2 regions of the Peribacillus sp. NPDC101480 genome follow, and region 1 is predicted to be linked to the other one. Evidence: riboswitches for the same ligand, from Rfam matches in the RefSeq annotation. Region 1 holds a riboswitch; the other holds the start of a gene.
The links. Region 1 has a riboswitch for cyclic di-GMP ahead of ACQKMF_RS12790 (anti-repressor SinI family protein). Riboswitches for the same ligand answer to the same signal wherever they lie in the genome.
Positions count from the first base shown of each region.

Region 2: another riboswitch for cyclic di-GMP. It lies ahead of ACQKMF_RS04305 (anti-repressor SinI family protein); the one in region 1 lies ahead of ACQKMF_RS12790 (anti-repressor SinI family protein).

Region 1 is NZ_JBNNSB010000003.1:307,935-324,323, forward strand. Features, by position in the region: gene flgL (flagellar hook-associated protein FlgL) at 1-333, shown strand, start outside; gene ACQKMF_RS12735 (DUF6470 family protein) at 378-953, shown strand; gene fliW (flagellar assembly protein FliW) at 965-1,435, shown strand; gene csrA (carbon storage regulator CsrA) at 1,407-1,640, shown strand; gene ACQKMF_RS12750 (flagellin) at 1,779-3,008, shown strand; gene ACQKMF_RS12755 (DNA endonuclease) at 3,495-4,337, opposite strand; gene flaG (flagellar protein FlaG) at 4,515-4,877, shown strand; gene ACQKMF_RS12765 (flagellar hook-associated protein 2) at 4,892-6,403, shown strand; gene fliS (flagellar export chaperone FliS) at 6,428-6,829, shown strand; gene ACQKMF_RS12775 (flagellar protein FliT) at 6,829-7,173, shown strand; gene hpf (ribosome hibernation-promoting factor, HPF/YfiA family) at 7,427-7,984, shown strand; gene ACQKMF_RS12785 (hypothetical protein) at 8,282-8,491, shown strand; cyclic di-GMP riboswitch class I at 8,643-8,728, shown strand; gene ACQKMF_RS12790 (anti-repressor SinI family protein) at 8,760-8,900, shown strand; gene ACQKMF_RS12795 (helix-turn-helix domain-containing protein) at 9,049-9,372, opposite strand; gene secA (preprotein translocase subunit SecA) at 9,793-12,306, shown strand; one part of gene prfB (peptide chain release factor 2) at 12,478-12,540, shown strand; one part of gene prfB (peptide chain release factor 2) at 12,542-13,576, shown strand; gene ACQKMF_RS12810 (YitT family protein) at 13,731-14,594, shown strand; gene cccB (cytochrome c551) at 14,644-14,985, shown strand; gene ftsE (cell division ATP-binding protein FtsE) at 15,279-15,965, shown strand; gene ftsX (permease-like cell division protein FtsX) at 15,955-16,389, shown strand, end outside.
Region 2 is NZ_JBNNSB010000001.1:860,889-877,277, forward strand. Features, by position in the region: gene ACQKMF_RS04275 (lasso peptide isopeptide bond-forming cyclase) at 151-2,091, shown strand; gene ACQKMF_RS04280 (paeninodin family lasso peptide) at 2,107-2,238, shown strand; gene ACQKMF_RS04285 (HPr kinase/phosphorylase) at 2,380-3,321, shown strand; gene ACQKMF_RS04290 (lasso peptide biosynthesis PqqD family chaperone) at 3,311-3,595, shown strand; gene ACQKMF_RS04295 (lasso peptide biosynthesis B2 protein) at 3,628-4,110, shown strand; gene ACQKMF_RS04300 (ABC transporter ATP-binding protein) at 4,316-6,115, shown strand; cyclic di-GMP riboswitch class I at 6,550-6,633, shown strand; gene ACQKMF_RS04305 (anti-repressor SinI family protein) at 6,652-6,762, shown strand; gene galE (UDP-glucose 4-epimerase GalE) at 7,060-8,091, shown strand; gene ACQKMF_RS04315 (VOC family protein) at 8,300-8,431, shown strand; gene ACQKMF_RS04320 (hypothetical protein) at 9,122-9,259, shown strand; gene ACQKMF_RS04325 (hypothetical protein) at 9,533-9,664, shown strand; gene ACQKMF_RS04330 (LytR family transcriptional regulator) at 10,798-11,727, opposite strand; gene ACQKMF_RS04335 (serine O-acetyltransferase) at 13,560-14,120, shown strand; gene ACQKMF_RS04340 (hypothetical protein) at 15,533-16,389, shown strand, end outside.

The sequences.
Region 1 (16,389 bases):
GATGCACTAGCTGCCGGCGGAAGCATCGACCAGACAATCGAGGCACTCGAAAACGGCAGGGACGTGAGCGGCACACTGGAAGGACTTGACGCAACGATAAATACTTTCTTAGGCATGCAGGCACAGGTTGGCGCAAGGCAGAATCGGATTGAGCTGATGACGGATCGTCTCAAGCAGCAGGAGGTTTTTGCCACTGAAATCCTTTCGCAAAATGAGGATGTCGATATCGAAAAGGCGATCATGGATTTGACGACCCAGGAAAGTGTCCATAGTGCTGCTTTAAGCATCGGAGCAAAGATCATGCAGCCGAGTTTATTGGATTTTCTTCGCTAAGCTATTCTTAAATGGATAGCTTTTTTCTATAAGGAGTGTTGATGATGCAGATTCCGCAAATTAGATTGCAAACCACCCCAATGAAGATTGGAGTGAATATAGAACAGCCTGTACAGCAAATCGAACAGAAGGCTGCGGTCCAATCAATCAAACAGCCGCAAGCGATTCTCGAGATTCAAATGACCCCAGGCAAGCTGACGATCGATCAGTCACAAGCAAGGGAAGACATGGATTTGAAAAGCCTTTCAGTAAGAGTCGATGAATTTGCGGAGCAGGGATACCAGGATTGGCTGGCGGGTATGGCAAGACGTGCCCAGCAGGGAACTGAGCTGAGGCATATTGAAAAAGGGGGTAATCCACTCGCTGAACAGGCTAGGCAAAACAGCAAAGGCCCTGAGAAGCAGTTCAATCTCGGCTGGATTCCCTCTCCATTCAGCGTAAAGCTTGACTACCAGCCAGCGGAAGTGAAGGTTGAAGCAACTGCTCAAAAACCGATCATTGATGCTCAAATCAATAGCGTTAACCATACATACACACCAGGTAGTGTGAATGTCGAAATTCTACAAAAAAATGCGCTGGATATAGATTTCATCAATTTAAATCCGGATGAGATAAGGTAGTGAAAACATAGATGATTCTACAAACAAAATTTCATGGCGAACTCGAATTGGCTGAGAAAGAGATTTATGTATTTGAAAGCGGGATACCAGGATTTTTAGAAGAAAAACAGTTTTGCTTGCTAGCTTTGGATGACACGCCATTTTTCGTCCTGCAATCGACAGAAACAAAAGAGCTTGCTTTCATTGTGACGATTCCATTTGAGGTGTTTCCTGATTACGAAGTGAAGCTTACGGATGAAGTATTATCTTCTTTACAAATAGAAACGGAACTGGAAGTCATTACTTTCGTCATTTTAACGATCCAAGACCCTTTCAATGAAACGACGGCGAATCTCCAGGCACCCATCATCATAAACGGCCCTAAAAAAGTCGGAAAGCAATTCATCATGAACGCTAGTGAATACCGTACAAAGCACAAACTGTTTGAACCTCAGCGGAACAGGGGGGGAAATGATGCTCGTTTTGACCAGAAAACCAAATGAAGCAATCATGATTGGCGATGATATCGAAATTACGATCCTGTCCGTCGAGGGGGAACAGATCAAACTGGGGATCAATGCCCCTAAAAACGTCGATATCCATAGGAAGGAAATCTACCTGTCCATTCAGCAGGAAAATAGAAAAGCCTCCAAAACAGAAACTAATTTTCTGGAAGGCATAAATGAGTATTTCAAGAAAAAATCGTAAAATCCGCTAAATATGTTTCCATGCAGGTCGATATTAAGTATACAACGATGGGCAGTGAAATAGGCGGCCGACTTAGTCACTGCCCATCGTAAACAACCACATGGACGTGGGGACTTAAGACTCAAGGAGGAAACAAAAATGATTATCAATCACAATATCTCAGCTCTAAACACGCACCGTCAATTATCAAGTGCAACGAATGCACAATCAAAATCAATGGAGAAACTAGCATCGGGCATGCGCATCAACCGTGCAGGCGATGACGCAGCTGGTCTAGCAATCTCTGAAAAAATGCGTGGACAAATCCGCGGATTGGACCAAGCTTCCCGTAACTCACAGGATGCCATCTCATTGATCCAAACTGCTGAAGGTGCATTAAACGAAACGACTGACATTCTTCAACGTATGCGTGAACTTGCTACACAAGCATCAACGGATACTAATACAACTAGTGACCGTGGAGAAATACAAAAGGAAATGGATTCATTAACATCTGAAATCAACCGTATCGGTAATACTACTGAATTCAATACTCAGAAACTATTGAATGGTTCTAAGGATTCTGATACAAAACTTTCTACTGCTAGCTTGACTGGTTCAGGGGCGGCAGGTGCTGTTACAACTGGCGGTACATTAAGTCTTAAAATCGATGGGAAAGATGTCGATGTTACAATCGGAGATGGTGATGCGGCTGCTGATATAGTGACTGCTATTAATACTGCAGCAAATACTGCACTTGGAACAACTGGTGAAGAGTATGCGTCCCTTGATGGTGATGGTGCTTTAAAGCTTGATACCTTAACTGCTGGCGCTAAAGGTTCCGTTGAAATAGTTGGTGCATCTGCTGGTACTGCTTTAGCTGATTTAAAAATAAGTAGTTCTTCTTCTACGGGTACTGATGCTGGCGCAGGTCTTCAATTCCAAATCGGTGCAAATGAAAACCAAAGTCTGACACTTGAAATCGGTGACATGCGTGCTAGTAATCTAGGATTAACTGGTATTGGTGATGGATTCACTGCAACTACAAATGTAAGCAATGGTACAGATTCTAAAGGCGTTGAATCCGGTCTGGATGTTTCTAATGCTAAAAATGCATCTGCAGCAATCACAGTTATTCAATCTGCAATTGACACTGTATCAGCTGAACGTTCTAAACTAGGTGCTAACCAAAACCGATTAGAGCATACGATCAACAACTTAGGAACTTCTTCTGAAAACCTGACTGCTGCTGAATCACGTGTTCGTGATACAGATATGGCTAAGACTATGATGGAGCAAACTAAAAACTCTATCTTGGCGCAAGCATCTCAAGCAATGCTAGCTCAAGCAAATTCCGCACCTCAAGGAGTTTTACAACTTCTGAGGTAAATTTGAAGGGCGTTTTATCCAGTAATGGATAAAATTATGACTGGGTGAATTGCTGGAACTTCCTAAAGCTGCATCAACCACAACGTAACTGGAAACGGTAAGCGTGATGGTCTGAAAATGATGGAGATGACATAATGGATAATCAGCAGCCAAGCTCCTTTGAGGAAACTCTGGAGAAGGTTCAACGACTAGGATATACAGTCTAAGGTGAAAGCTATGGCAATGAAATCCGTAGGGTGGCAAAAGCCATTCGAAGTGCCCAGCCCCTTATAAGATAAGGGTGAAGATATAGTCTGTTCTATGATCGAAAGACATAGTCGCAAAGCAAGCGAACCAACAACCACAAGGAGTTTTACAACTTCTTCGTTAATTTTAGATTACCTGAAAGAGACTCTAGTTTTACTAGAGTCTCTTTTTTTATCGAAAAATATAAAGGATCGGTTAGATTAACATTATTTAGCTCCAAAATACTATCATGTTTTGGCGTTAGTTTAGTTTTTTTATTTCTTGCCATTTATAAGTAACGGACCAATAACTTCTTTTTAGCATCTTTGCAATTTCATTTGTTGTATAACCATTTTCTTTAAGTTGTCTTAGTAATTTAATTTCATCTGGAGAATAGGGTTTAGAGCGATCTGAACTGCTGGTAAGAATCGTGTAATCAGGATACTTAGATTTCCACCTGAGTATTTCTTTTTGATTTCGGAATTCCCAAGAGGTTTTATATAACATGGAAGAACAAGTTTTTGCAACAGGTTCGATTAGTTCGAGGAAACGAAAAGTTTCTTTAACAGAAGTAGTTTTTAGAATATATCCATATCCATCTTTACGAGAGCTCAGCTTTAAGGATAAATGATATGTGGTAAATATATGTTCCTTTAGTTTCTCTAATTCGTCTTTAGGATAACATTGAAGGTAAAGGTAAATATGCGGTGTGAGGTAAATAATTTTTTTATTATGATTTACCCTGTATGAGATGCTTAAAGAGCCATCATCCATGTATAGAATAGTTAGGAAATGTGTTAAAATGCAATGTTTCAATAATGTGAAGGGGAGATGTTTAGTTCCATCATCACTGTAAAAGTGTGGGAATAAATTGGTGAATAATTCTAAAGAAGCGGAACGGACACATTGGCTTGCCGGAGTGATATATAATAATCCATCAAAAAAGGAAATTTTCCATTTTCGATAATCTCCCTGAGATGTGCCGTAGTGCTCCCGGTAGCTGTTGTTCTTTCTCCTGCTATTTTTATAAATTTTCGTGATTTCACCGTCACTTATAATGCTGGCATATAATATATTTTTCTGGATTTCAGTAAGATTAATTATGAAAACCTCCTTATATAAGAGTGTAAGCTCATCTTCTTAATCCCATTTTATAATGTTATCCCCTCCGATAGCGAATGTTTGTTCTCTATTTAATAATAAATCCTTTGTATGTACACTGTAAAGTTCCATTTCGGAACCGATATAAAAAGTAAAGATATCATATTGGGGGCTATTTAGATGCGGGAGAGTTTGTCCACAAATATCCTTTCCTCACAACTTAGAACAGCAATCTCGGAAGGAATCAGTTCATTTTATCAGCGGGAAATGAATACGCTAGCCTATTCGGAGCAAAGTGTGGAATCTACTGATATGCCATCAAAAGAAAAGGTGCAGGAAATGGTGGATAGTTTGAACACCTTCCTGAATCCGACACATACGGCGGTTCGTTTTGAATATCATGAGAAGCTGAATGAGTACTATGTCAAGGTAGTGGATGATGTAACGGATGAGACGATCAGGGAAATTCCCCCGAAGAAGTTATTGGACTTCTATGCGGCAATGACGGAGTTTGTCGGCATAATGGTGGATGAAAAAATATAAGCGGGTGATCAATTTTGGTACGAATCAGTGGTTTAGCAAGCGGGATGGACATTGATGAATTAGTTAAGAGCATGATGCAGGCAGAACGGGTGCCATTGGAAAAACTGACACAGAAAAAGCAGTATTCCGAGTGGCAGCGGGATGATTACCGTTCGATAAATACAGCTTTATCAGAATTGGATACGCTCATTCGTGATGGAATTGGGAAGCAGTCTTCCTTTATTAAAAAGAAGGTGATGGTATCGAATCCAGATGCTGTATCAGTGAGAAATGTGAATTCGACCATTGATTTTTCCGGGAATATAAAAGTGAATGGGCTTGCCAAGGCAGCAACCATGACAAGTACAGAAAAATCAGCTGTTACCGACCCGAAAAAGAAACTATCGGAATTGGGAATCACGACTCCTCAAGATATTACGATACTGTCCATCAATAAGGATGGCGGTTTTGATACGGAAGTAAAAGATGGCGCAACAGTGGAAAATCCGTATACTCTTACCCTTAATGCGGACGATACGTTAGAGAGTGTCATAAATAAAATTATTGCAAACTCGGGAGTGACTCTATTTTTCGATGAAACGTCCCAGAAGTTTTCCATCACTGCTAAAAATACAGGTGATATAAAAGATCGGCCTGAAATTGAGTTAGGGAGTACCGGAGATTTCTTCAATGTGCTAAAAATGAGCAGTAACAATGAAGGAACTGGCGGCACAATAGGGGAAAATGCATCGATTACTTATAATGGCCTGGACATTTCCCGTCCTTCGAATACGTTTCAGATTAATGGAGCGGAAATAACGGTAAAGCAAAAAACGACGGATACAGTCACATTCTCATCAACAGCTGATGTGGATGCCATCCTGGACACGATCACTCAGTTTGTGAATAAATACAATGATGTCATTAAAAAGGTTCAAGATAAAACGGGTGAAGCTAAATATCGCTCCTTTACCCCGCTTACCTCTGAGCAAAAAAAGGCAATGACAGAGGATGAAGTGAAGCTGTGGGAAGAAAAAGCGAAGAGCGGAACATTAAAAGGGGATTCGACGTTAAAAAGCCTCTTGACCACAATGAGGTCATCCCTATACACCTCGGTGGATGGGATCACAGGAAAAAACAATCTCAGCAGTTTGGGGATCACCACCACCAAAAATTATTTGGAGGGCGGTAAATTAACGATTGATGAGGACAAGCTCCGGGCAGCCATTAGTGAGGATCCGAATGCGATTTATGATATGTTCATGGCCAATGGGCCAGAAAAGAGCGACAAAGGCCTCGCGCGCCGGTTAAGGGATGATATAGAATCATCAATGAAGGCGATTACTGAAAAGGCCGGAAAGGCCGGATTTGTTAATAACAATTTTACAATCGGAAAATTGGTCAATGGGCTGGATAAGAAGATTTCAACATTTGAGGCAAAGCTAACGAAATTGGAATCGCGCTATTACAACCAGTTCACGGCGATGGAAAAAGCGATTCAAAAGGCAAACAGCCAAAGTGCATCGTTAGCTTCTTATTTTAGTTAAGGTAAGTCGGAAAGGAAGTTAAATATGGCAATAAATAATCCTTATCAATCGTATCAGCAAAATTCAGTCAACACAGCATCCCCGGGAGAGCTTACATTACTGCTTTATAATGGCTGTTTGAAGTTCATCATGCTTGGGAAGAAGGCCATTGAAGCAGGAAATATCGAAGCGAAGAATACGAACATCATCAAGGCGCAAAATATCATCCGCGAATTGATGGTGACGCTGAATATGGATGCGGATGTATCCAAAGATATGATGAGTCTATATGATTTCATGAACCGGCGTCTGATAGAAGCGAATATGAAAAATGATGTTTCTGCCTTGGAAGAAGTGGAGGGCCTTGTTACTGAGTTCCGGAATACTTGGAAGGAAGTAATTCAAATCAATCGGAAAAAACAATTTACCCAAAGCGGTCAAGTGTAATGGTGATTAGGACCTTTCATGATTTGACTGTTGAATTACTTGCCGTTCTGGAAAATCACACGATTACAGAGCGTGATGATAAAATAGAAAGGATCACAAAGCTGATCGATCAGCGAGATGGACTTCTTTCTCGAATCAAACCGCCTTTTACTGCAGAAGAGCAGCAGCTGGGACGTGCAGCACTGTTGCTCAACCAAAAGGTCGATCACTTGCTGAAGCTCCAAAAGCAGGAGATAAAGCGGGATATCCAGGAAATAAACAAGAAGAAACGATCATCCAATAAATACACGAACCCGTATGAAAGTCTATCAGTGGATGGTGTGTTCTATGATAAAAGAAATTGATTACACGACCGTTTGGATTCCAAAAGGTTTTCATGTTAATTATTTTTAAATTTTCTGTAAATAAAATAGGCTTAATTTTTTCTTTATAGCATAGCATTTGATATAATGAAGCTAGGGCAGACATCAACCCCTTTCCAAACCTTCCGACAATTGTTTCATTATTTCGACATATTTCATGATGTGTTTCTAAAAGGAACCGGAGGGGTATTGTAGAATCTAACTGTATAGTCTTAATTTAAGGAGGACTCACTTTATGAATTACAACGTACGCGGTGAAAACATTGAGGTAACTCCAGCAATTCGAGAATACGTCGAAAAGAAAATTGGCAAGTTAGAACGATATTTTAACAATACACCAGATGCAAATGTGTTAGTGAATTTAAAAGTGAACAATAATACATCAAAGGTCGAAGTGACGATTCCCATGCAGAATTTGGTTCTTCGTGCTGAAGAGGAAAATGCGGATATGTATGCTGCCATTGACTTGATCAATGATAAGCTTGAACGCCAAATTCGTAAACATAAAACGAAGGTCAATCGTAAGTTCCGGAACAATCTATCAGCTGCACCAGATGCATTCGCCTTCAATATGGAAGTTGACGAAGTGGTGGATGAATTTGAAGACGATAATGATATTGAAGTGGTCCGCAATAAGCGCTTTGATTTAAAGCCGATGGACAGTGAAGAAGCGATTTTACAAATGAATATGCTTGGTCACAGTTTCTTCGTTTACACGAATGCGGATACTAATACAACGAACGTAGTGTACCGCCGAAAAGATGGACGCTATGGATTGATTGAACCTAGTTAATTATTATTCTAAGATCAAAAGCACAGCCCAGCCTTTGGGTTGTGCTTTTTTAATGCCTGTTGATAGAATTCGTTTGAAAAGAAAAAGAATGATTGCTTCTTTTGTTCTCTATAAAATACAAATCAACGAAAAATCCTTTTGAAGAACAATTATTGTTCTTTATCAAGATAAATAGTCAGTTTTACCTATTTAATAACCCCCTTCTTTTGTACTATACTCAAATTGTAAGTTCTTTAAAAAGAACGGCTGATTTTTTATATAAAACAATTTGATCAAGGTGCAGAGGGGTTGGATTACTTGTATCGAAAGAATTGCCATACTTGCCATAGGGCTTCTTTTAGCAGTGCGGAATATGGAAAGTGGCTTTGCCCGACCTGCGGTGAGGATTTAACTGCGCAAAAAGCCTTGGATGCACTTACAATGGAGAGAATCAATACGAAGCAACGAAATATTAAGAAGAGCAATATTCACTATTATACAAAAAAACGAAAATCAATTAGTCTATGATAAATTACCTGCACTATGAATTTTCTTAATTTTGTAATAATTTGTCGGATAAAAGTTTTTGCATTTAGGTAGATTACCGACATAAAATAGCAATATATGGAGTGGGTATCCGTTATAATATGATTATATGTAATGTATTTGGTAATAAATACCACGACAAAGGCAAACTTATTGAAAGATGAGGGCGCAAAGGCACAGGTCTAAGGTCCTTGAGACTATGATGGCTGGTCTGCCTGAAATACAAGGAGTATTTTAGGAGGTAGAAGAGGTGGCTAATGTGGAAATGGATCAAGAATGGGTGAAATTGATTTCAGAAGCAAGGAGCTTGGGTTTCAAAAAGGAGGAAATCAGTGCTTTTTTGAAACGGGAAAGCCTTGAGGTAACATTAGAGGAGAACAATGGAAAATAGCTTACGAAAAAGTTCGAGAACATCCCTATAAACAGTAATTCGATTCATTAGCTGTTTATAGGGTTTATTCTTCCTTGAGATTCTACAAGTCTAGCTTATTCAAACTGTATTCTTCAGGATTATGTAGGTAAACTAGTGTACTACCACTCTACTCTTCTTTATCTTTTCTCCATTTATTAAACTCGATGAATTCCCTGAATTGTTGTTTTGAGACACCCGAATTCATGGCTTCCTCAACGATTTTCATCCAGTCAGTGTCCAAGGTTTCCTTATTTGGTGCATCATAAAGCAGGGCATCAACAGGAATGTTTAGTACGGCGGAGATTTTTTCAAGAAATTGAATAGAAGGATTCGTTTGTAAGTTCCGCTCGAGCGAACTTAAATAAGACTTTGCCACACCCGCTTTATCGGCAAGTTCAGTCATCGACATTTTCTTTTCTTCTCGCAGTTTTTTTACACGTTCACCAATCATCAATACCACCTCGAAACATGTTCTATTTATCTTCCGCTAATAAGTGTCAGTAGCCAATCTTATCATTCAAAACAAGACGACTGTAAGGTTGGATTACCTTGACATGCTATCGCTAGAGAGGACACACAGCATCTAGTGATGGAAGGTTATGGATAATTCTCATTTACATATGGAATAGTGGGGAGTTAGCAACATATTTTTTATACTTCCTTCTATTTTAACAGTTTTACTCCTCATTTATCCATTGTTTTTCGCAAGAATTGAATTCAGGTCTATACCAGGGAAGTGACATGAAGTTGTACCTCTATGATAGAAGTGGTAAAATTAAGCGTGCATTAGTAATAATAGAAGTGTGTTTCTTCTTACTTATATGAATTTTGTCATTGAACGATCATTACCATAATAGAGGAGCGTTATTGAATGCTTAATATATTAAATAAAGTTTTTGATCCGAATAAGCGAGAAATCAAACGTTTAGAAAAAATCGCCGATCAGGTCGAAGCGCTGGCTGATGAGACGGCGGGGTTATCGGATGAACAGTTGCGTGCCAAAACGGGTGAGTTTAAAGAGCGTTATCAAAATGGGGAAACCGTTGATGATTTGCTTGTTGAGGCTTTTGCGGTTGCACGTGAAGGGGCAAAGCGTGCTCTGGGCTTATATCCTTACCGTGTTCAAATCATGGGTGGGGCATCACTTCATGATGGAAATATCTCCGAGATGAAAACAGGGGAAGGTAAAACCTTAACATCCACCATGCCGGTTTATTTAAACGCGCTTACCGGTAAAGGTGTACATGTCGTTACTGTCAATGAATACTTGGCACACCGTGATGCCACCGAGATGGGTGTATTGTATGATTTCCTTGGTTTGACCGTCGGGTTGAATTTGAACAGTCATTCTAAAGAAGAAAAACAGGCGGCGTACAATGCTGACATTACGTACAGTACGAATAATGAGTTAGGTTTTGATTATCTTCGTGACAATATGGTGTTATATAAAGAACAAATGGTACAGCGCCCGCTGCACTTCGCTGTCATTGATGAGGTCGATTCGATTTTGATCGATGAGGCAAGAACGCCGTTGATCATTTCCGGCTCCGCACAAAAATCGGCTCAGCTGTATATCCAGGCCAATGCGTTTGTAAAAACCTTGAAAAAAGAAACCGACTACACATATGATGAAAAGACAAAAGGTGTTCAGCTGACGGAAGATGGGATGAATCGAGCTGAAAAAGCGTTTAATATCGATAATTTATTCGATATTAATCACGTTACTTTGAATCATCATATCAATCAGGCGTTAAAGGCACATGTTTCCATGCATTTGGATGTGGATTATGTTGTCCAGGAAGGCGAGATAGTCATCGTTGACCAATTCACTGGCCGTTTGATGAAAGGCCGCCGTTACAGTGAAGGTCTCCACCAGGCGATCGAAGCGAAAGAAGGACTTGAAATTCAAAATGAAAGCATGACTCTTGCGACGATTACATTCCAGAACTATTTCAGGATGTATGAAAAGCTTTCAGGTATGACCGGAACAGCCAAAACGGAAGAAGAAGAATTCCGCAATATTTATAATATGAATGTAATTGCGATCCCGACAAACAGGAATATCATCAGGGACGACAGGGCAGATCTTATATACGCGACAACTGATGGCAAATTCAAGGCTGTTGTGGAAGACATCGCCGAACGCTATACAAAGGGTCAGCCTGTGCTTGTCGGTACGGTTGCCATCGAAACATCTGAAGTCATATCTGCCTATTTATCCAAAAAAGGAATCCCTCACGATGTTTTGAATGCCAAGAACCATGAGCGTGAAGCGGAAATCATTGCGAATGCAGGTAATCAAGGCTCAGTTACGATCGCTACGAACATGGCAGGGCGCGGTACGGATATCAAGCTTGGTGAAGGTGTCAAGGAGCTTGGGGGCCTTGCTGTAATCGGTACGGAACGTCATGAAAGCAGGCGTATAGATAACCAGCTGCGTGGTCGGTCCGGCCGTCAGGGAGATCCAGGGGTCACTCAATTCTATTTATCAATGGAAGATGAATTGATGCGCCGCTTCGGTTCGGATAACATGAAAAACATGATGGCGCGCCTTGGTATGGATGATTCCCAGCCAATTCAAAGCAAAATGGTGACAAGGGCCGTTGAATCCGCACAGAAACGGGTCGAAGGCAATAACTTCGATTCACGTAAGCAATTACTGCAGTATGATGATGTTCTCCGTCAACAACGGGAAATTATCTATAAACAGCGTTTCGATGTCATGGAAAGTGACAACTTACGTGAAATCGTCGAAACGATGATCACGGCATCCATCCAGCGAAATGTTGTCGCGTTTGCACCAATGGGTGATGAGGAAGGCTGGAATTTACAAGGCCTTGTCGATTACCTGAATGGTAACCTATTCAATGAAGGTTCAATCACTGTAGCTGATTTGGAAGGGAAAAATGAAACGGAATTGGTTGAGTTCATTTTAGCAAAAGTGAAAGAAAGCTATGACCAAAAAGAAGAAGAGCTATCTGAAGAACAAATGCGTGAATTCGAAAAAGTAATCGTTCTTCGTGCCGTCGATAGCAAGTGGATGGACCATATTGATGCGATGGAGCAATTGCGCCAAGGGATCCACCTTCGTGCTTATGGCCAGATTGATCCGCTTCGTGAATATCAATCAGAAGGTTTCGCAATGTTTGAAGCGATGATTGCTTCAATGGAAGATGAAGTCGCAAAATACATCATGAAGGCCGAAATCCGAAACAATTTGGAACGTAAGGAAGTCATAAAAGGACAAGCGGTCAATCCGAAGGAAGAAGACGGGGGAAAAGTGAAAAAAGCCCCTGCCCGTAAAAAGGAAGACGTTGGCCGAAATGCGTTATGCCCATGCGGCAGCGGTAAAAAATATAAGAATTGCCATGGCAATTTAGGTTAAAGTTAGGTGTATAATGATTATGGGACGGTTAAGTGTAAGGCTTGCCGCCTCTTTTCATGTTTTGTTTGCATAAAGGTATACATTTGCATATAGTTTGGAGAGGTTTTATTTGTAATGAAGGGAATCCCTCTTCAGGGATTTTTTTTAACATACTTAATGAGGTGAAGAGAAATGGAATTAGCAGAAATTAGAAATGAACTTGAACGGACAGCGCAACGATTAACGGACTTTAGGGGGTCTCTTTGACTTAGATGAAAAAGAGGCACGAATCGCACAGCTAGAAAATGAGATGACACATCCCGATTTTTGGAATGATCAGCAAAAGGCACAAACTGTCATCAATGAAACGAATGGTTTAAAAGAACAAGTCAATCAATTATCCGACCTGAATGAATCATATGAAAATCTGGATTTGACATATGAATTAGTGAAAGAGGAGAACGATCAAGAACTTTTAGCGGAGCTGGAAGAAGAGATTACGGTTCTTGCACAAAAGATGAACGACTTTGAACTTCAACTTTTACTAAGTGAAGAATATGACTCGAAAAATGCCATTCTTGAACTGCATCCTGGTGCAGGCGGAACGGAGTCCCAGGATTGGGGTTCCATGCTGCTGCGCATGTATACAAGATGGGGTGAAAAAAGAGGCTTTAAAGTGGAAACCCTTGATTACCTTCCAGGTGATGAAGCTGGGATCAAGAGTGTCACTTTAATTTTCAAAGGCCATAACGCCTATGGTTATTTGAAAGCGGAAAAAGGGGTACACCGTCTTGTCCGTATTTCTCCTTTCGATTCCTCAGGACGACGCCATACTTCATTCGTTTCATGTGAAGTCATGCCGGAATTCGATGAGACGATCAATATAGAAGTACGCACGGAAGATTTGAAAATAGATACGTACCGGGCAAGTGGTGCAGGTGGTCAGCATATCAATACAACTGACTCGGCAGTCCGGATCACCCATATACCTACGAACACCGTGGTAACGTGCCAAAACGAGAGATCTCAAATCAAAAACAAGGCCCAGGCCATGAATATGCTGAAAGCCAAATTGTATCAACGTGAAATTGAGCAGCAACAAGCGGAATTGGATGAAATCCGTGGTGAGCAAAAGGAAATTGGCTGGGGAAGCCAAATTCGTTCTTATGTTTTCCACCCGTATTCCATGGTTAAAGATCATCGTACCAGTGCGGAGACCGGAAACTTGGGGGCTGTCATGGATGGCGATATCGATATGTTCATTGATGCGTACTTGCGTTCAAAATTATAAGATCAGCCAGTCGGACCGGTTTCCACGGTCCGACTTTTTTGTTTTTTCCTTTTTAACGAATCTTCTGGCTGACATTTACAGGATTGAAAAGGGATGCTCTACCTCGTTCGGCCAATACTAGATAATAATGATGGTTCGAGGAGACTTATGCAAAATGAAGAAAAGATACCGGGAGCAGAAGCACCCTTTAATTCAAAAGTTAACGGAGTATGGATTGGTGATTGTCGGTTCATCCATAATTGCCATTGGTTTTAATGTATTCTTACTGCCTAACCAGGTCGCATCTGGCGGGGTCAGTGGAATTAGCACGATTCTCGATTCAACTCTCGGTTGGGAGCCAGCCTACGTTCTTTGGGGTTTTAATATCCCTTTGTTCATTGCGGGGCTTATTATCCTTGGAAGACATTTCGGAGCCAAAAGCTTGATTGGAACCTTGTTTCTGCCTTTAGTGGTATTTCTGACAAAGGATTGGGATGCATGGACGAATGATGCATTGCTTGGTTCGATTTGCGGAGGGATGATGGTCGGACTTGGGCTGGGGATCGTCTTTCGAGGGAAGGGTTCCACAGGCGGGACCGATTTGGCGGCACAGATTTTCCATAAGTATACCCATCTGTCATTAGGAACCTGTGTGGCAGTCATTGATGGAATCATCGTTTTAAGTGCTGCCATCGTTTTTGATATTGAAAAAGGGCTTTATGCATTGATTGGATTGTATGTGACAAGCAAGACGATAGACCTCGTCCAGGTTGGATTGAACCGTTCGAAGATGTCATTAATCATCACGAATAAAGAAATGGAAGTAAGGGATGCTATCATACATGAGCTGGACCGGGGTGTAACAGGCATATCCGGGTATGGCGGATATACAGATGTTACTCGTCCAATTTTGATGTGCGTAATAGACCAGTCTGAATTCACCAAATTGAAACAATTGGTGAAACTCGTTGACCCTAAAGCGTTTGTAATTGTAATGGACGCATCGGAGGTACTTGGGGAGGGTTTTAAACTGGATTGAAATTGGTATAATGTTCTTGTGCTGGTATAAATCAGAGGGGGTAAATTCGATGAAAATGAAGTGGTTAGCCTTAATTTTGGGTACTTCTTTGGCCTTGGCTGCATGCGGTGGGAACGATGATGCTGCAGATAAAGAGCCTGCAAGTGAAAATAATGAAACGACTACGGCAGATGCCGGTGATGCCGCAAAAATTTATGAAAACAAATGTTCAAGTTGCCATGCAGTGAATCTTGAAGGCGGCGTGGGACCGAATTTAACGAAGGTCGGTTCCAAGCTATCAAAAGCAGACATCGAAAAAGTCATTGCGAATGGTCAAGGCGGAATGCCAAAAGGTATAATCCAGGGCAAGGAAGCGAGCATGGTCGCTGAATGGCTTGCTGAACATAAATAATGATTAATGAAACGTCCTGCTTAGCAGGACGTTTCATTTAGCCTCCTTTAAACCTCGTGACAACTCACATTTAACCCCCTTTTCAAGCAATCAAATCCTGGAATTATTACATAGATGTTGATATATGTCTAACTGAAATGAAACTGTAATATTTTTTATGCTTAATTTGACAAAATATGATGTTATAATGTTTCTGTGCTCAAGTAAGAGAGATTCCTGTCAGATTTCAGTGAAAATTGTCGAAAAAGCTGTAGGTACATAGTGATAATCCAAGCAAATTAGGTGGTTTTAGAATGATAGAAATGATAGATGTGAAAAAGACATATCCAAATGGCGTAATTGCCATTAATGGAATCAATGTGAAAATAAAGCCAGGCGAGTTCGTTTATGTAGTGGGTCCGAGCGGTGCCGGAAAATCGACCTTCATCAAAATGATGTATAGGGAAGAAAAGCCTACAAGCGGTAATATCTTGGTCAATGGCATAAGCCTGCCAAGTATCCGCAATTCGAAAGTTCCTCTATTTCGCCGTAATATCGGTATGGTATTCCAAGATTTTAAACTCCTTCAAACATTCACTGCATATGAAAATGTTGCTTTTGCCATGGAAGTTATTGAAAAGGAACCGGAAGAAATCAAAAAGAGAGTCATGGAAGTCCTTGATCTGGTTGGCATTAAACATAAAGCGAGAATGCTTCCTTCCGAGTTATCTGGTGGGGAACAGCAAAGGGTTGCAATAGCCCGTTCGATCGTCAATGATCCCAAGGTAGTCATAGCAGACGAGCCTACAGGTAATCTTGATCCCGAAACATCATGGGAAATCATGAACATATTCGAAGAAATTAATAAACGCGGAACTACACTTGTCATGGCCACCCATAATAGGGACATCGTCAACAATATTAAACGACGTGTCATTGCCATTGAAAGTGGAAAAATAGTTCGCGATGAACATCGAGGTGATTACGGATATGAAATTTAGAACATTGCTCCGTCACTTCCGTGAAAGTTTTAAAAATATTGGCCGTAATGGATGGATGACGTTTGCTTCAGTCAGTGCAGTAACGGTCACTCTAACTTTGGTTGGCGTCTTTTTAGTGCTCATGATGAATTTAAATCATATCGCGGGAAATGTGGAGAAAGATGTCGAAGTTCGTGCACATATTGATAATGCGGCGAATGATGACGATATAAAAGCTATAGGTAAGCAAATTACGGAGATAAACGGCATCGAATCAGTGATTTTCTCTCCAAAGGATGAAGAGCTTACTAATTTAATAGATGATTTAGGAGATAATGGTGAGGCTTTTAAACCATTTGAACAGGATAACCCATTAAGGGACGTTTATGTTATCAAAACGAAATCTCCGCAAGATGTCATCAAGGTGGCAAAAAAAATCGAAGGT
Region 2 (16,389 bases), on a different contig from region 1:
TCAGATGATAGAAGTATTTTCATTAAGGTAATGAACCAACGGAGGAGAAAGATCAAGTAACAATAGTAATTATACTGTATTTTCATCTTAAAAATGGAATTTATTGGTGTTAGCAACAACCATACATAACAAAACACGCAGGGGGAAAACATGAGTGCTATAGCCGGTATTTATCATTTTAATGAAGAGCCTATGAATCTTCAACATTGCCATAATTTGATGACGGCTTTACAAAAGTACCCTGCTGATTCTATCCAAATGTGGCATAGAGAAAAGATTTTTCTTGGTTGTCATGCTCAATGGATCACGCCTGAATCTGTTGGTGAGCAGCTCCCGCTTTATGATTTTGAAAGGCGCTGTACGATTACTGCTGATGCCATTATTGATAATCGTGAAGAGTTATTCCAGAGGTTACAAGTTAAGCCATCCGATCAAAAGGGTATGACGGATAGTGAACTGATTCTACTTTCCTACTATAAGTGGGGTGAAGATGCTCCAAAATTCTTAGTAGGGGATTTTGCTTTTGTCATTTGGGACGAAAAGAAACAGAAGTTGTTTGGTGCAAGGGATTTTTCAGGAAGCAGAACGCTTTATTATCACCAAAACTATCATAAAGTTGCATTTTGCACGACTATGGATCCGCTTTTGTCATTACCTTTTATAGAAAAAAAGTTGAATGAGCAGTGGCTTGCTGAGTATTTGGCCGTATCGGGAATGATTGATGCAGTAGATTCTTCATTAACGCCTTATAGAACCATAAGTCAGATACCACCATCTCATAGCTTAACAATAGAGAATAATAGGGTGACTTTAAAACGATATTCCTATTTAACTCAAGGGGATAAGTTAAAACTTAAATCTAATGAAGATTACATAGAAGCATTTCAAGGTGTCTTCCAGGGAGCTGTTACATCTAGATTAAGGACACATCGGAAAGTTGGCGCCCAGTTGAGTGGTGGGTTGGATTCCGGTGCTGTTGTTGGCTTTGCTGTGAATCAATTGCAGCGGGAAAGCACTGCACTACATACATATAGTTATATTCCTCCCGAAGATTTTAAAGATTTTACTCCTAAATACTTATTGGCTGATGAGCGGCCTTACATCAAATCTACGGTAGGACATGTTGGCGGCATTATTGATCATTATTGTGACTTTAAGGGGAAAGACTCCTATTCTGAAATGGATGACTTTCTCGACATCATGGAGATGCCATATAAGTTTTTTGAAAATTCTTTCTGGCTAAAAGGGATGTTTGAAAAAGCGAATGAGGATGACATAGGTGTTTTACTTAATGGAGATAGAGGGAACTTTTCAATTTCCTGGGGATTCCCCTTGGAGTATTACTCCCTTCTATTAAAAAGGCTTAAGTGGGTTCGACTATATCAAGAGTTGGAACAATATAGGAATAACGTTGGCGGATCTAGATTGCGAAAGGTGAAAACCATTGCAAGAATCGGCTTTCCAATCATTGATCGGATCTTTCCGGAAGGTGTGCCATATAAAATTCCTTCCTTGATCAATCCAAGATTTGCAGAAGGAACAGGGGTATATGACAGATTTAAAGAGTATGGCATGGATGAAACGGGCTGGTATTCGAATTCTGATATTTTTAATGAAAGAAAAAAGCATTTTGAAGATATCTTTCAATGGAATGCAGGAAATACGCTTTCCACAAAGCTCTCCTTACGATACAAGTTGTGGAAGCGAGATCCGACGAATGATATCCGTGTTATTCGCTTTTGTTTATCGCTCCCGGAAAGTCAATATGTACAGAATGGGATGGATCGTGCCCTGATTCGAAATGCTACAGTGAATGTCTTACCCGATAAAGTAAGGCTAAATCAACGGTACAGGGGTGTGCAAGGTGCTGATTGGGTTCACCGAATGCTGCCCAAATGGGAAGCATTCACAGAAGAGTTGCAGCAGCTTAAAACAGATAAAAAAGCATTAGAATATCTAGATATTCAAGCAATTAACAAAGCACTAATAAAGATTAAAGAAGGGGCTAGGCCAGAATATGCCCCTGATCCTGATTATAAGTTTTTAATGCGTAGTTTAATCGTATATCGATTTTTAAAAAAATTTGATTAAAAGGAGGTGATTAGTATGAAAAAGGAATGGAAAAAGCCTGAATTAGAAGTTCTTGATGTTAATCAAACAATGCTTGGAACAGATGGTGATTACACAGATGCTGCATTTCCAGCGGGCACTCCTAAAGGTGACATAACTTTTAGTTAAACTTTTTACGCAACAAAGTCTGTTAGGTTCCCCTAAGCCCCTATTTATCCAGTTAATAGGGGTATGACTTCAAGAATAACAAAGTATTAAACATTAGACCTGTCTAATTAAGAGACGTTATTTATGTACGGGGGTATTTATATGATCGGTATCAAAACAAAGACTGTTTATGAAGCGTATGGTTTAACCGTATCAAGTGATATAGCTTTGACAGAATTGCTTCCTATTAATATAGTGGATGATAAAACGGATATTATTATCGAAAAAGCTGATCTCCATGCATTATGGTCTGAGCATTCAGTTCCTGATGATGATTTTGTCATTAAGAAAGACTGGATTATGTTTCATGTTTCCAAGACGGCCATTTTCTCGATTCAAAGCGGAAATAGAATAGAATTTTGTCCAATTGATGCGGCACAAGAAGATGAGATTCGGCTTTATATCCTCGGAACATGCATGGGTGCCATCTTGATGCAAAGAAAAATCCTTCCTATACACGGAAGTGCGGTAGCCATAGATGGAAAGGCATATGCGATTGTTGGCGATTCTGGTGCTGGGAAATCCACTCTTGCTTCAGCTTTTTTGAAAAGGGGCTATAAGCTCATGAGTGATGATGTCATACCAGTAACGCTAAATAATGAAAATATACCAATTGTAACACCTTCATATCCACAACAAAAATTATGGCTGGAAAGCTTAAATCATTTTGAAATGGATTCAAATAACTATCAGCCACTTATTGTTAGAGAAGATAAATTCGCTGTTCCTGTTCAAAATCAGTTTATTACCGAACAACTCCCGCTTGCTGGTGTATTTGAATTGATCAAGAGTGAAAATGCCGAGATAGAAATTAAGCCAATATCATCTCTTCAAAGATTTTATAAATTGTATCATCATACATACCGTAATTTTTTTATACAAAAATCTGGATTGATGGACTGGCATTTTAATACTTCTGCCAAAATGATTAAGAAAATCGAGTTTTTCCAATTACGTAGACCAACGAATCGCTTCACGGCGCCAGACTTATCGGAAATTATTTTAAATGTATTAAAAAGGGAGGAAAGAGTTCATGATTACTAATCAACTTGATACGAAATATAGCCAAAGTCCAGGAAACATAGTAAGTGATATGGATGGGGAAAAAGTCATGCTAAGCGTTTCAAACGGAAAATATTATAATTTAGGTGAACTGGGCGGGGAAATTTGGGAGTTAATGAAGGAACCCATCACGATTCAAGAGTTAGTTGCAACATTACAGTCACAATACAATGTCGATCAAGCTGATTGTCAGGCACATGTCACTGACTTTTTAAGTCAATTGCTAGAACAAGGCTTAGTTAGCATCCATTCCTAGTATCATGAATCTTTAGTCTAGGAGGCTAAACAATGAATATCGTAAAGAAAGCTCAGACTTTTCTTCGATTGAATTTCAAGACAAAGCTGCTGTATATCGAAGCTTTTTTACATTTAGGCTGGGCCCGTTATCTTAAAAGCATTTCCTTTTCAAAAGTTGCCCCAACACTTGGTGAACAGATGAAAGAGTCATCATATGAATTGAATGCAGCGGATAAAGAGATTTTAGCAAATGTTTCACGGGCTATAAATATTATGAGCCGCTACACCATATGGGAAAGCCAGTGTCTTGTAAAGGCAATGGCGGCTATGAAGATGCTGGAAAAACGAGAAATTGATAGCACTCTTTATTTAGGTACAGCCAAAGATGAGAATGGAGGGCTCATTGCACATGCTTGGCTACGCAGTGGACCTTTTTACATAACGGGAGCAGAAGTGATGGATAGGTTCACTATTGTTTCTAAGTTCTCTAAAAAGAACAGGAGTGGAAGTCTGAAAGAACAAGAGTCTGGTTAATCTAATACCATTTAATTTGAACAAAATAAACCCTCCAAGGTTTATCCAGGAGTCCACGCGTCACCACCCCACCCATACTATCTTCAATGTGAATAATAAACTTAGAAAAGTGGATACCTAATACCTTTCCTTTCATTTTCGCGCTTTAGCACTAGTAACATGGAGGAAAACGATCAAATATGGCCTGCAAATGGAGGATATGGTAATGAAGCATCTTTTACTTTATACGAAACAAATACATGATTATTCGGGGAAAATATTATATATCAATCTTATTTGTATGATTTTAATAGGCTTTATAGAAGGCGTAGGAATTTTCTTATTGATCCCATTGATTGGATTGACCGGTATAATGGACATAAAAACGGATGAGGTTCCTTTCTTAAGCTGGATTAATGGATTATTCACAGGAGTTCCGGAAACGCTCAGTCTTTTATTGATACTTGGTGTTTATGTAATATTAATGGTTGGACAAAGTGTATTTAAGCGGAATCAAACAATCTTGGGAGTCAAAATCCAACAAGGTTTTGTTAGAAAGTTAAGGGATGAGGCGTATGGCAGTCTGCTGCAGGTCAATTGGGGATTTTACCTAAAAAAGAGGAAATCCGATATAATCAACATCATGACAAACGAAACCTTCAATGTAAGTGCAGGTATTAATTTATTTTTACAGTTTATATCTTCTCTTATTTTTACTTTGATACAAATCGGAATAGCTTTTTATTTATCTTTTCCAATGACGAGTTTTATCATAGCCTTTGGGATCATTCTTATTTTTTCTTCACGGAAGTTTGTGAAAAAGTCTCAGTCTATTGGAAAGGAAACCTTCCAGCTAACACAAACATATTTAGCAGGTATGACTGATCATCTTAACGGAATGAAGGATATCAAAAGTAATTCACTAGAAGACTCTCATTTGAGTTGGTTTCTATCTTTAAGTGAGAGAATGGAAAAAAACAGAATCAAGTTAACAACCTTAAATACGACGTCCCAGATGATCTTCAAAATTGTATCTTCAGTCTTAATTGCCATTTTTGTGTTTTTTTCGATAAAGATGTTCATGGCCCAGCCAGCCCAACTAATGCTTATAATTGTTATTTTTTCAAGGTTATGGCCAAGATTTACTAGCATTCAATCCAATTTAGAGCAAATAGGGTCTACGCTACCATCTTTTAAAGCATTGTCGGATTTACAAAACGAATGTAGAGAAGCAAGAGAGTTATATGAATCCGATTATAAAAATATCAAGTCTATTGAAATTGAACAAGGGTTGGAATGCCGTAATGTATATTTTAGTTATGATCAAAACGAGAGCAATTATGCCCTAAAAAATATAAGCATACACATTCGCTCTAAACGTATGACTGCTATTGTCGGCAGATCGGGTGCCGGAAAAAGCACCTTAATAGATATATTAATGGGATTGAATCATCCTAATAGGGGTGAAGTCAGAATAGATGATATTCCCCTTGCTAATGACCGCTTATTATCACTGCGTAGGTCCATTAGTTACATCCCGCAAGATCCTTTTCTCTTTAATGCAACCATACGGGAAAATCTGATGATCATTGACCCTGAGGCAAGTGATGAATCCATTTGGGAGTCTTTGGAGTTCGCGGCAGCTGCTGATTTTGTTGGTAAGCTTCCACAAGGGCTGGATACCCTCATCGGTGATCGGGGTGTCCGACTGTCAGGAGGAGAAAGGCAGCGGCTAGTGTTAGCCAGGGCGATTTTACGCAAACCGTCCATCCTGGTATTGGATGAAGCGACGAGTGCTTTAGATACGGAGAACGAAGCGAAGATTCAATCCGCTATTGAAAGATTAAAAGGAAAAATGACCATCATCGTCATAGCTCACCGATTATCGACGATTCGTAATGCTGATCAAGTGTTGGTCATGGATCAGGGAGAAATCATTCAGGTCGGTGAATATAACCAATTAGCGAATGAAAAAAGAGGGATGTTTAGCAATTTATTAGGTATTCAAATGGAATCAAGAGTATAAATAGGAAGTTAACAACAGTCAGGTTACAGATATTTTATGGTTTGGAATGCTGGCTTTTTTCTTAGGGGAAATAAATTAATAAGGAATCACTTAGCCTACTCGATTCGGAAAATTACTTTTGTAGAATAGTAAATGCTAGATTATTATAGCGGTTATATCTCTGCTTTTAATAAAAGTGTTTTAAAGAAAGTGCATTCTACCAGTGTTTTACATTGTAATGTCACTTTATGATGAATTATGTTGAAAAATGACATAAAAAAACGAATAGTATTATGAGCTATTATTACGTTTTTAAGTATAATTAACATTAATATAGTTTTAATTAAGGAGAAATTTTTTTAGGGCATAATGGTTTACATGGAACAAGGGAATCGAACGAGTTTTTTAAATGATTTATTAGTCTTGAAAGAATAATAAAAACTAATGTGAAATATTCTTGAGAAAGGCAAACCTATTGAAAAGTAGGGACGCAAAATTACAGGTCTAAGGCTAATTGCTAAGACGGCTGTGTTACCACAAGTTGGGTGGGATTTATCATGGAAGCTAACCATGAACGAGAAGAATGGTTTTATCTAATTTTGGAGGCTAAAAATCTAGGATTATCTATTGAAGATGTGCGGGAGTTTATTCAGATTGAACAAAACTAGAATAAGAATAATCTCTGTATGAGGAAAAAAAGGTTTTAGCAACTTATTTTAGGCTGTTTTTGACTGAATTCTATGTATTTCTTATGTCTTTTTCGAATAATCTTCTTCCTATTGAAATAATAAAGAATATTATATAATAATATTCTTTATTATTAATGATTTATACTTATATAACGAACAATTTAGGATATAATTAGATGTACTATTAATTACTTTATTACATAATACAGAGACTGAACCTAATGATAGTGTAGAATATTTGTTTTTTAATACTAAAATCGAAGTGAGGAATTTAAAGTGTCAATACTAGTAACTGGAGGGGCGGGCTATATCGGAAGCCACGCAGCTGTCGAACTATTAAATACAGGTTATGATATTGTAATTGTAGACAACCTGTCAAACAGTAATTTTGAATCATTAAATCGGGTTAAGGAATTAACAGGCAAGGACTTCACTTTTTATAAGTGTGATTTATTAGATCGTGAAGAGTTGAATACTATTTTTGAGAATCATAAATTCGAAGCAGTAATGCACTTTGCAGGGCTTAAAGCTGTAGGGGAATCAGTTGAAATCCCATTAATGTATTATCATAATAATATAACAGGCACTATTAATTTGTGTGACCTGATGGCAAAGCATGATGTTAAGAAACTCGTCTTCAGTTCATCAGCTACGGTGTACGGTCACCCGGATAGTGTCCCAATTGATGAATCATTTCCATTGTCTGCAACTAATCCATATGGACGTACAAAATTGATGATTGAAGACATATTACGAGATTTATATATTTCGGATTCCACTTGGAGGATAGCCTTATTACGCTATTTTAACCCAATCGGTGCTCATGAAAGTGGAAGAATTGGAGAAAACCCAAATGGAATACCAAATAACTTAATGCCATATATAACGCAGGTTGCAATTGGGAAAAGAGAAAAACTTTCTGTTTTCGGCAATGACTATGAAACTCACGATGGTACAGGAGTCAGAGATTTCATCCATGTGATAGACTTGGTAAAAGGGCATTTGAAGGCACTCGAGTTCCTTGATAAAAATAAAGGGATAGAAACATTTAATCTTGGTACAGGTACAGGCTATAGTGTTATGGATCTCATTAATGCTTTCAGCGCTGTCAATTCAAAAGAAATACCTTATCAATTTGTAGATAGGCGCCCTGGTGATATCGCAATTTGTTATGCAAATCCTACTAAGGCAGAAAAAGTATTAGGCTGGCGTGCAGAAAAGGATTTAAACGAGATGTGTAAAGACTCGTGGAAATGGCAAACAGATAATCCGAACGGATACGAACAAAAAGTTCTCGTTCAATCATAACGGGTGTTTATTGAAATGGACTGAGAAATCAGTTCATTTTTATTTTAAGAAGGATGCAATGAATTCACCTTTTGTCGAAATGAATGGGCTGAGAATCTGAGGAGATTAGTCAAGAGTACAAATAAACAATAAAAGAGATGATCCTGTTATTCTTATATTACTCTGTTTGAATGAAATTTAAGCTTACTTGTCTCTTTTGGAGAAGAAAATGAAGATAAATAAAATATACCAAGTTGCTATAATCTGTTCAAATAATGAAAAATCGAAAAACTTCTATGTAAACATTTTAGGGTTGCATATTAATAAGGAAACATATCGAGAAGAAAGAAAATCTTATTAATTTGATTTAATGGTTGGCGGACGCTATCAGCTAAAATTGTTTTCATATGCGAATATAAATAGATTTATTTCCTGACTAGAATGTTTCGGAGCTAAAACTTATAAGTAGTAAAGCAAAAGTAAGGATTAACAGTATATAGAACTATTGTAAGCGCTTTCTTATTAAGTTATTATGAATAATATAGTACATAGAAAGAAGCTGCATTATTTTTATTAATAAAGATAAGCTCATTCTTTTTGTGATACTTGATTTTTAAAAATAATGGTTGAATAGTAATTAAATTTAACAACAGAAAAACAATCCAATAAAAGGAGATGCTTTATTATGAATGAATCCAGCAATGTTGTTGTGGGACTATTGTGGGGAACGTTTTTAAGCTTTCCGTTGTGGTTGTCATTTTTCGGTTGGATAAAAATAATATTGAATTTTATAAAGTAAGCGCTTAATAAATTTAGATACTAAATGAGACCTAGGCAGGGTTCAACAGAATGATCATAGGATTTATTTAAAGTACATAATACGTTAGTCGTTACCTTCTACAAATTTAAGAAATATCGCCTATAAAAAAATAGTTAATAATACTTAAATATTTTTCGTTATGTGCCGATACTACACTATAGAGATCAAGCAAAGGGACTTCGCAACAGGCGATGTCAGATAGCTGACATCAGAATAGAAGGAGATTTTTTGATGACAAAAAACAAATTCATTACGTTCGAGGAAGTTTATGAAAAGAAACAAAGAAGCAAGAAAATTTTTATTGGGACTTATATTACCATTACATTAGTTTTGATTTCATTAATGACTTATTTTATGGGACAGGCATAATATGTTGGTATCGAAGGGGCTGAGGAATCGGTCCTTTTTTATTTTTTTATATCAACACTATTTACCTAAAACTTACTAGTATTCATTTAAAAGGAATATTTCAGAAATGTTAAAATTGGGTAAATTTTTGTTTTTTAAACTAGTTTCTGCTTGCCAATTCTCGATTTATATGTGATTATCAAATAAATGAGCTATATTCCTTATTTTTGAAAAAAGGATTAGGACAACAGTATGAAACGGTGGCTCAATTATATATTGGAGTGGAAATTTCGAATGGATTTTTTTGATATTTTAAAAGACACTTTTGCCAAGGGTGAGTCTGGACAAGATGTTACTGTAAATGAACTTGTGGAAGAGATTAAGGAGAAATTAAGCGGGATCATTGAACAACCTGAAAGTATATGATCCGTAAATACTTAGTCCTGGGCTTATTGCGTTGGATGTTGATTGGTGCAGTTTTGTATAATATGGTAATCTTTCGTTTTCAGGAGCTCTTATATGTATCCTTTTTAGTGCAGATGAACTGCATCAAAAACTAACCGGTGGCCGTGTCTCTTTGTGGATGTTATCACGGACACGTTTAGCGGTTTGCTAGGAATCTTCTGTTCCCTTTTCATTTATCGATGGAGAAAGCGACATCGAATCTGAATTTGATACATATAATGAAGGAATGACGGAGCATGTCTACAACATGCTTCTTTTTTTTGCGTTTATGGATGCTACGCTATGAGGGTGAGGACTCTGGTGAATAAGCTTATATCATTTTTCATTGGCCGCTCGGTTGAAAGTGCGTTTCGAAGCTGGGAATTAATAATCGGGCATATTATGTGCAACATCCAACCTTGTACTTTTACAATATGGACGTAGAGACCTTTCAGTATGATTTGTAGGCCGATACTTAAGAATGTGAAGAACTGGATTCTGGATAAGGTTGGAGGGCAGCATAAAACTGCCTATGAAATTCCAGTTACACAGGTCTTCAATTCTCGCATTAGGGTGTTTATCTTGAACAAGATAGCTATGTTTTCACAGAAAAAGGCGAATGCTGTTTGTTATAGAAATATCGGTTTAAATAGTTTCCTCTCCTTTTTCAGGCTCGAGTTCGTTTTATTGAAAAGGGAGAGGCGATGCTCTCATGTATTGCCGAAAAGAGCTACTTCTCATGAAACATATTTCATTCTTGATCGATCACTGATGGCTTTCAGAATAAACATTTTGTCCTGTTTGCTTAGCATAGCCCAGCTGCCTGCTTTGATTTTCATACAAATCCACTCCTTTTGTTTAGGATTATTAATTATAGTTGATGGATGATGGTTGATGGAATTCCGGTTCCAGTGAATGATAGTGTCAAGTGATGAAAGGGGCAAGGGGAAGTTGGAATTTTCAGCTCATATTAGATTATACCGTCTTTTAGTGCCTAATAAACAACAAAAATTCCAACAAATCTCTACAATTGGTGTTCGTTTTTTGTCAGAATATTGGACGGGGAAAATGAAAAAGCTGTCAGGATGCGGGTCCGGACAGCTCTTCATTTTTTCTTATTTGATGGATAATTGTTCTTTTAATTCGGATTGAACCTTTTCCTTTTCTTCATCCGACACAATATAATAGTAGATTCCGTCGATTTTAGTACCGTTGCCATTTATAGATGATTGGGTAATGCTTTTGCTTGCGTCCCTGTAATTCTTTTGGATGTCCATCATGTCATCAAAAGTCAAATTCGTCTGGATATTATTACCGAGTGCAGCGAAGACTTCATCGTATTTCGTCAATGATGAAAGGCTAGCGCCTTCCTTGATGACAGCCTCGATGATGGCACGTTGTCTGGATTGACGGCCGAAATCACCACTCGGATCATCATGTCTCATTCTTGAATAGGCAAGGGCTTCTTTCCCGTTAAGAGTATGCGTACCTTTTGCAAAATGAATGCCATCGGATGTGAAGTCCAGATCGTTTTGTACGGTCACGCCGCCGACTGCGTCAACGATATCCTTAAAGCCTTCCATATTGATTTTCATATAATAGTCGATTGGGATATCAAGGAAGTTTTCAACGGTATCCATGGACATTTTCGCGCCGCCGAAGGCAAATGCATGGTTGATTTTATCCTGTGTTCCATGACCGACGATTTCGGTCCGTGTATCACGCGGAATGCTTAGCATTTTGACCGATTTCTTTTGTGGATTGACTGTCAAGACGATCATTGTATCTGAGCGGCCTTTGTCGCCATCACGTTCATCGACACCGAGCATGAGCATCGAGAATGGCTCCTGATCGGATAGTGCAAGGTCCTTAGTTCGTTTATCGGTGGTACGGTCTATTGGTGTATGCATCGTGTCAACGGTTTTTGTCAGTGAATTCCATACGGAATAGGCAAAGGCTCCCCCAGCTAATATGAATAGCAGGACAATTACCCCGACTACCTTCAGCCATGTCCGTTTCTTTTTCTTCTTTTTTTCATGTCTCATATTTTACTTCCTTCCTCTTTGTAACCACTTCTTTATTATATTTAACTTCATAATAAAAGAATAGTACATTTTGCTACTTTATAATACTTTTGACATATTTGGAACCAAATAAAAGGTTTTTTATGTTCCTTGAAATTTTAATAGTTTTTTTCCAGTTTAAAGTTTTATGAAATGAATGCTAATCTGGCAGGAGCTTTACGAGCAAGATATTCCGACTTGGTGGCAGAAAGTTTTAAAAAGTCGTAATAACTTCTAGGGAAATAGGCATGGGGTTTTTCCAGACTTCAAGGGGAGGCTTATTGATAACCGTGCTTCCATGCTTTGCAATTCATGGTGACAAAGGGTAACGATTTTCAAAAGGACGATATCGGCCGCTGATGATATTCATAGGAATTCATACATAGTATAATCCTAGAGAAGGTAAAAATGTACAGTAGGATAATTTTTTAGGTGCGGATAAGCCTCTACCAAGTACGGAAACGGTTGGTGACACTAAAATTTTTTCCTTGAAAGTTTACGGTACTAGTGACAAGCAGGAAGTTAATATTCAAAGCAGCAGAGTCACTGGGACGTTCTATCGAATCTAACTGACCTAAGTATGGGCCCCAAAACAACAGACTCAGCGAGTTGTAGCAATTTGATTTAACAGGTGTTGTTCAATTCCGTGCTCGACTTACTTCTGTAGCAGGAGGCAATGTTTTCATAAAAAAGATAAGCGGTGTCTTAATATGGCAGATAGGATAGCTTATAGTATATTTAATGAAGCTAACAAAAAAGTCAAGAGCATACCGCGCAGTTTGCGGAAAATGCCAATAAACTAAATAGTATTTACACCAATGTCACCCAACCAATAAAAACCATGATTGATTTGTATAGATAAAGTCGCTGTTGTTTTATAAGTTTCGAAAGGTGTATATAATTTTTTTCTTGTTATCAGAACAATAGTTAATAAGATTTTGTAGTGCAATTGTATCATCTTTTACAACATTTGCTTTACACCCCACTAAAGGTTTAGGTGGGTGTTTTGCGTTAATACTTAATGGACAATCACACGTTTAAAGATATAAAGATTGAATCCACAAATTCTACTTACAGAAATACAACTGGTATTTATATCACTTGATAACATTACTATGTTTAATCCCAAAAATGGAATTACTTTATCTGTAACTACTTATCAATGTAATACATTAAACTTAAATATTTATTCAAGGAAAAAGGGGTTTATGTACAAGAAACAGGAACAGGTAGCTTTACTTCAGCTAACAGTAATCACTTCCACATTAAGTTTGTAAAGGGTCAAGGCAAGGACAAAACAAACTCTTACGGGATTTATATCGAATACGGAAGTGTAAATACTTTTAGTAAGGTCAAGTAAGCGACTGCGATACTTCTATTTATCAAGCTAAAGAGATACGAAACTTCTTTGGGGAATTTTGGATTGATTCATTTGGCAAGAAACCTAAAATTAAGATGGCGAACTCTTTTATCATTAGTAATACTACCCAAGTCCACTTATCGGGTAGACCTCATGTTACCAATACAGCGGAGATAAATATTTCCGTGGCTGCTTTTTTGCAAAGGAATTTGTCACTTAATGAAGTACTAGACATTGCAAATAAACTATGAAAGTCCTTTTAATTCTTTCGATAAAAGGGTTCAGCTTTCTACTGTTATAGTATATCCAATCGGGTCGAATTATAAAATTACTGTTAGTGATGCTGGAGTTTTTACAACTAATTTATGTGAAAAAATTGTAGCTCTCATCATTGCTTGTTGTTAAAATAGAAGAATGATAAAAGTTTTGGGTGTTTGATAGGAGATACAAAAAAATGATTAAAAACAACAAAGATTATCTTTACTTCTTAGAGGCTGACAAATTATCGATGGTTATTAATAAAAGAAAACCTAGTCTAATTGGTGACGAATGTTGGAAATTTACCCGCTTATTAAGAAAAGTAGAATATTTAACTAACTGTAAAAAGGGATTGTTTGGAAAAGTTAGATTAACTTTTCACAGATTAAGGTTACGAAACTTAAGAATGAACTTGAGTTTATCAATTCCTATTAACGTTTTTGATGCGGGAATGGCAATATTCCATTATGGAACAATTATTATTAATGAATCAGCACGGATAGGACGTAATTGTCAAATATATAATGGTACGAATATAGCTCAAGATGTAGTTATCGGGGATAATGTTTATATAGGTCCCGGTGTAAAGATATTGATTGGTGTACAAATTGCTGACGGAGTAAGAATTGGAGCGAATTCAGTGATATCTAAGTCTATTTTAGAACCTAATATTACGGTCGTGGGGGCTCCAGCAAAGAAAATATCAAATAAGGGAAGTGATCACCCTTTTGGAACTGAATTAATCCAACAAAAATAATTTAATAGTTGCATAGTAAGAGCAAACTATTTATTATTGAAAAAGTTCGTCCAATAAAAATCAAATGAAACAAAACAAACTGTGACTTAGAAATATCTTGGAGTTCTTTATTTTTATAAAATAAAAAATTACTCCTATATCGAAATTAATATGAATAGTAGTCCACGTTATGTTTGTGATTTAATTTATACATCACCAAAATATACAAAAAGGGTTGGACGAGATAAAAAGAATATAATTTTCTAAATGGAAAAGAAGCCATGCATTAAGATGTGGCTTATTCACATTCAGGTGTTTTTTATACTGATAAACAATGGATTAAGGATGCGCTTCGAAGGTTTAGGCTTGTAATTACAGTAAAAAGTAATCAATTAAAATATCGGTCAAACATTACAACTTCAAGTTGATATTTTGAATATTCATGAAGTTAATGAATGGATTGAGGTTAATAAGGATACTAAGGAATTATTAAACTAACGGATAAATGATTGAAATTGAACATATAGATATTGGTTCAGTGTAGTGAAAATAAAATAAAAAAAATTCAGGCATCGCAAATTGCGATGCTTATTTTATTGGAGGAAAACAATAATGACAACCACTATTACTTTAAAGGAATAAATGCGAAAATGGTGATCCTACAAGTAAACAACATGATAACGAATCTTTGAAAGAACTAGTCGGTGCAACATTTGGTAATACAGATATTCGTGATGTGGATCTGGAACAAGTCATTTAAAAACTTAAATGCTGAAATTTACTAACAGAGCATTCGAACGAATTGCTAGCTGTATAAAGCAGTGTTGATCCCAATGTTTAAAATGTCAAAAATTCGATGACGTACTTAATTTTTACGATATGATTCTAGAAGAAAATTAAATCGATGGATTAATCAAACGTGTAAAAAAGTCTTTGGCTGGAACTCAGGGGAAAATGAAGTTCTTGGGTCTGGGCAAGAAGGCAACAGTAACATCAGCTCTAGAGACGTAAGGTGAATCTAAACCCTGTGTTCGCTCTTTCTACTCATTTATGAGGGCGTACTAAGTTTTTAAGCTCCGGTTATAGAAAGCCTCGGGTATCTGTTGATTTTCGTGAAAGAACTATGCCAAATTCAAAAAGAAGATGGTGACAAATACATATCTGACTTGTCAGCTGTTTTGGCCATTTCATTCTATATAGAAATATGTGATGTAACTCCGGAAAAAATTCCCGAGTTTTTTTATTAAAAAGTAAGGCCCTTTATTAAAAGTTGAATAGAATGGAAAAAGTGATTTTTCAAAAGGGAATTTCTAGGCGTACGACGATTTCCCACAAAATGGGTGATAAGCAGAGTCCGTATTGGAAAGCAGGCGCATATATATGCAGTACGGATATCATTAAAGTATAAATAACTATTGGAGGCTAAAGGAAAAATGGCAGAGACTGTTGGTTTACCGTACCTTGATGCTTTAACAGGAAAATCGGTGAGGGTGTTTAAAGGCGGGCCTGATTCTAGAGAAGGCAGGCTTATAGGAGTATTAAGCGATTATATCGTTTTACAAACAGGGAAAGATGAACAAACTCAACTTGTGTATTACGCAAGGGATCATTTGAAAATAGTTGTCGCGAATGCGAAAAAGTCACAAGTCGATTTATTGGCCGAGGAAGAAGAAACAGTATTTCCGACCAGTTTTTTAGGAGTGCTGTCAACACTTCAAACTAGCTGCATTCAAGTGAATGGCGGCGGTCCGGGATCTAAAGTTGGCCGGGTTGTAGATGTGAAAGATGAATTTTTAGTTTTATCCACGGAGAAGGATGGGCTTGTTTTATACCCGATTTCCCATATTAAAAGTGTAACAGTGATCGAAGAATCAGACGAACAATTATTGCCTGAATTTGTTTATAACGGAACCGATACACTTAATGGCCTTCTGACTCGCTTAGTCCACAACTGGGTATCCGTTTTCGCTGGTGGACCTGAGAGGGTTGAGGGCATCCTGATGAAAGTGGCTGATACGTACCTTATCGTTGTGCATAAAGAAGAATTATTTTATGTGCCAACTGATCATGTCCAATTCGTTGCCTTAACTGTGAAGGTAGAGGAAGAAGCTGAAGAGGAGACAGATGAAAATTCCGAAGATGGAGGTTCGTCGGACGGAGGTGCATCAAACGCGAATTCAGCAAATGGAAATTCAGCAAACGGAAGTAGAAAGGATGAAAGCAGTTCATTAGAAGAGAGCAGTTCTTCATATGAAAGCTCTTCAAGCTCAAGCTCATATGAAAGCTCTTC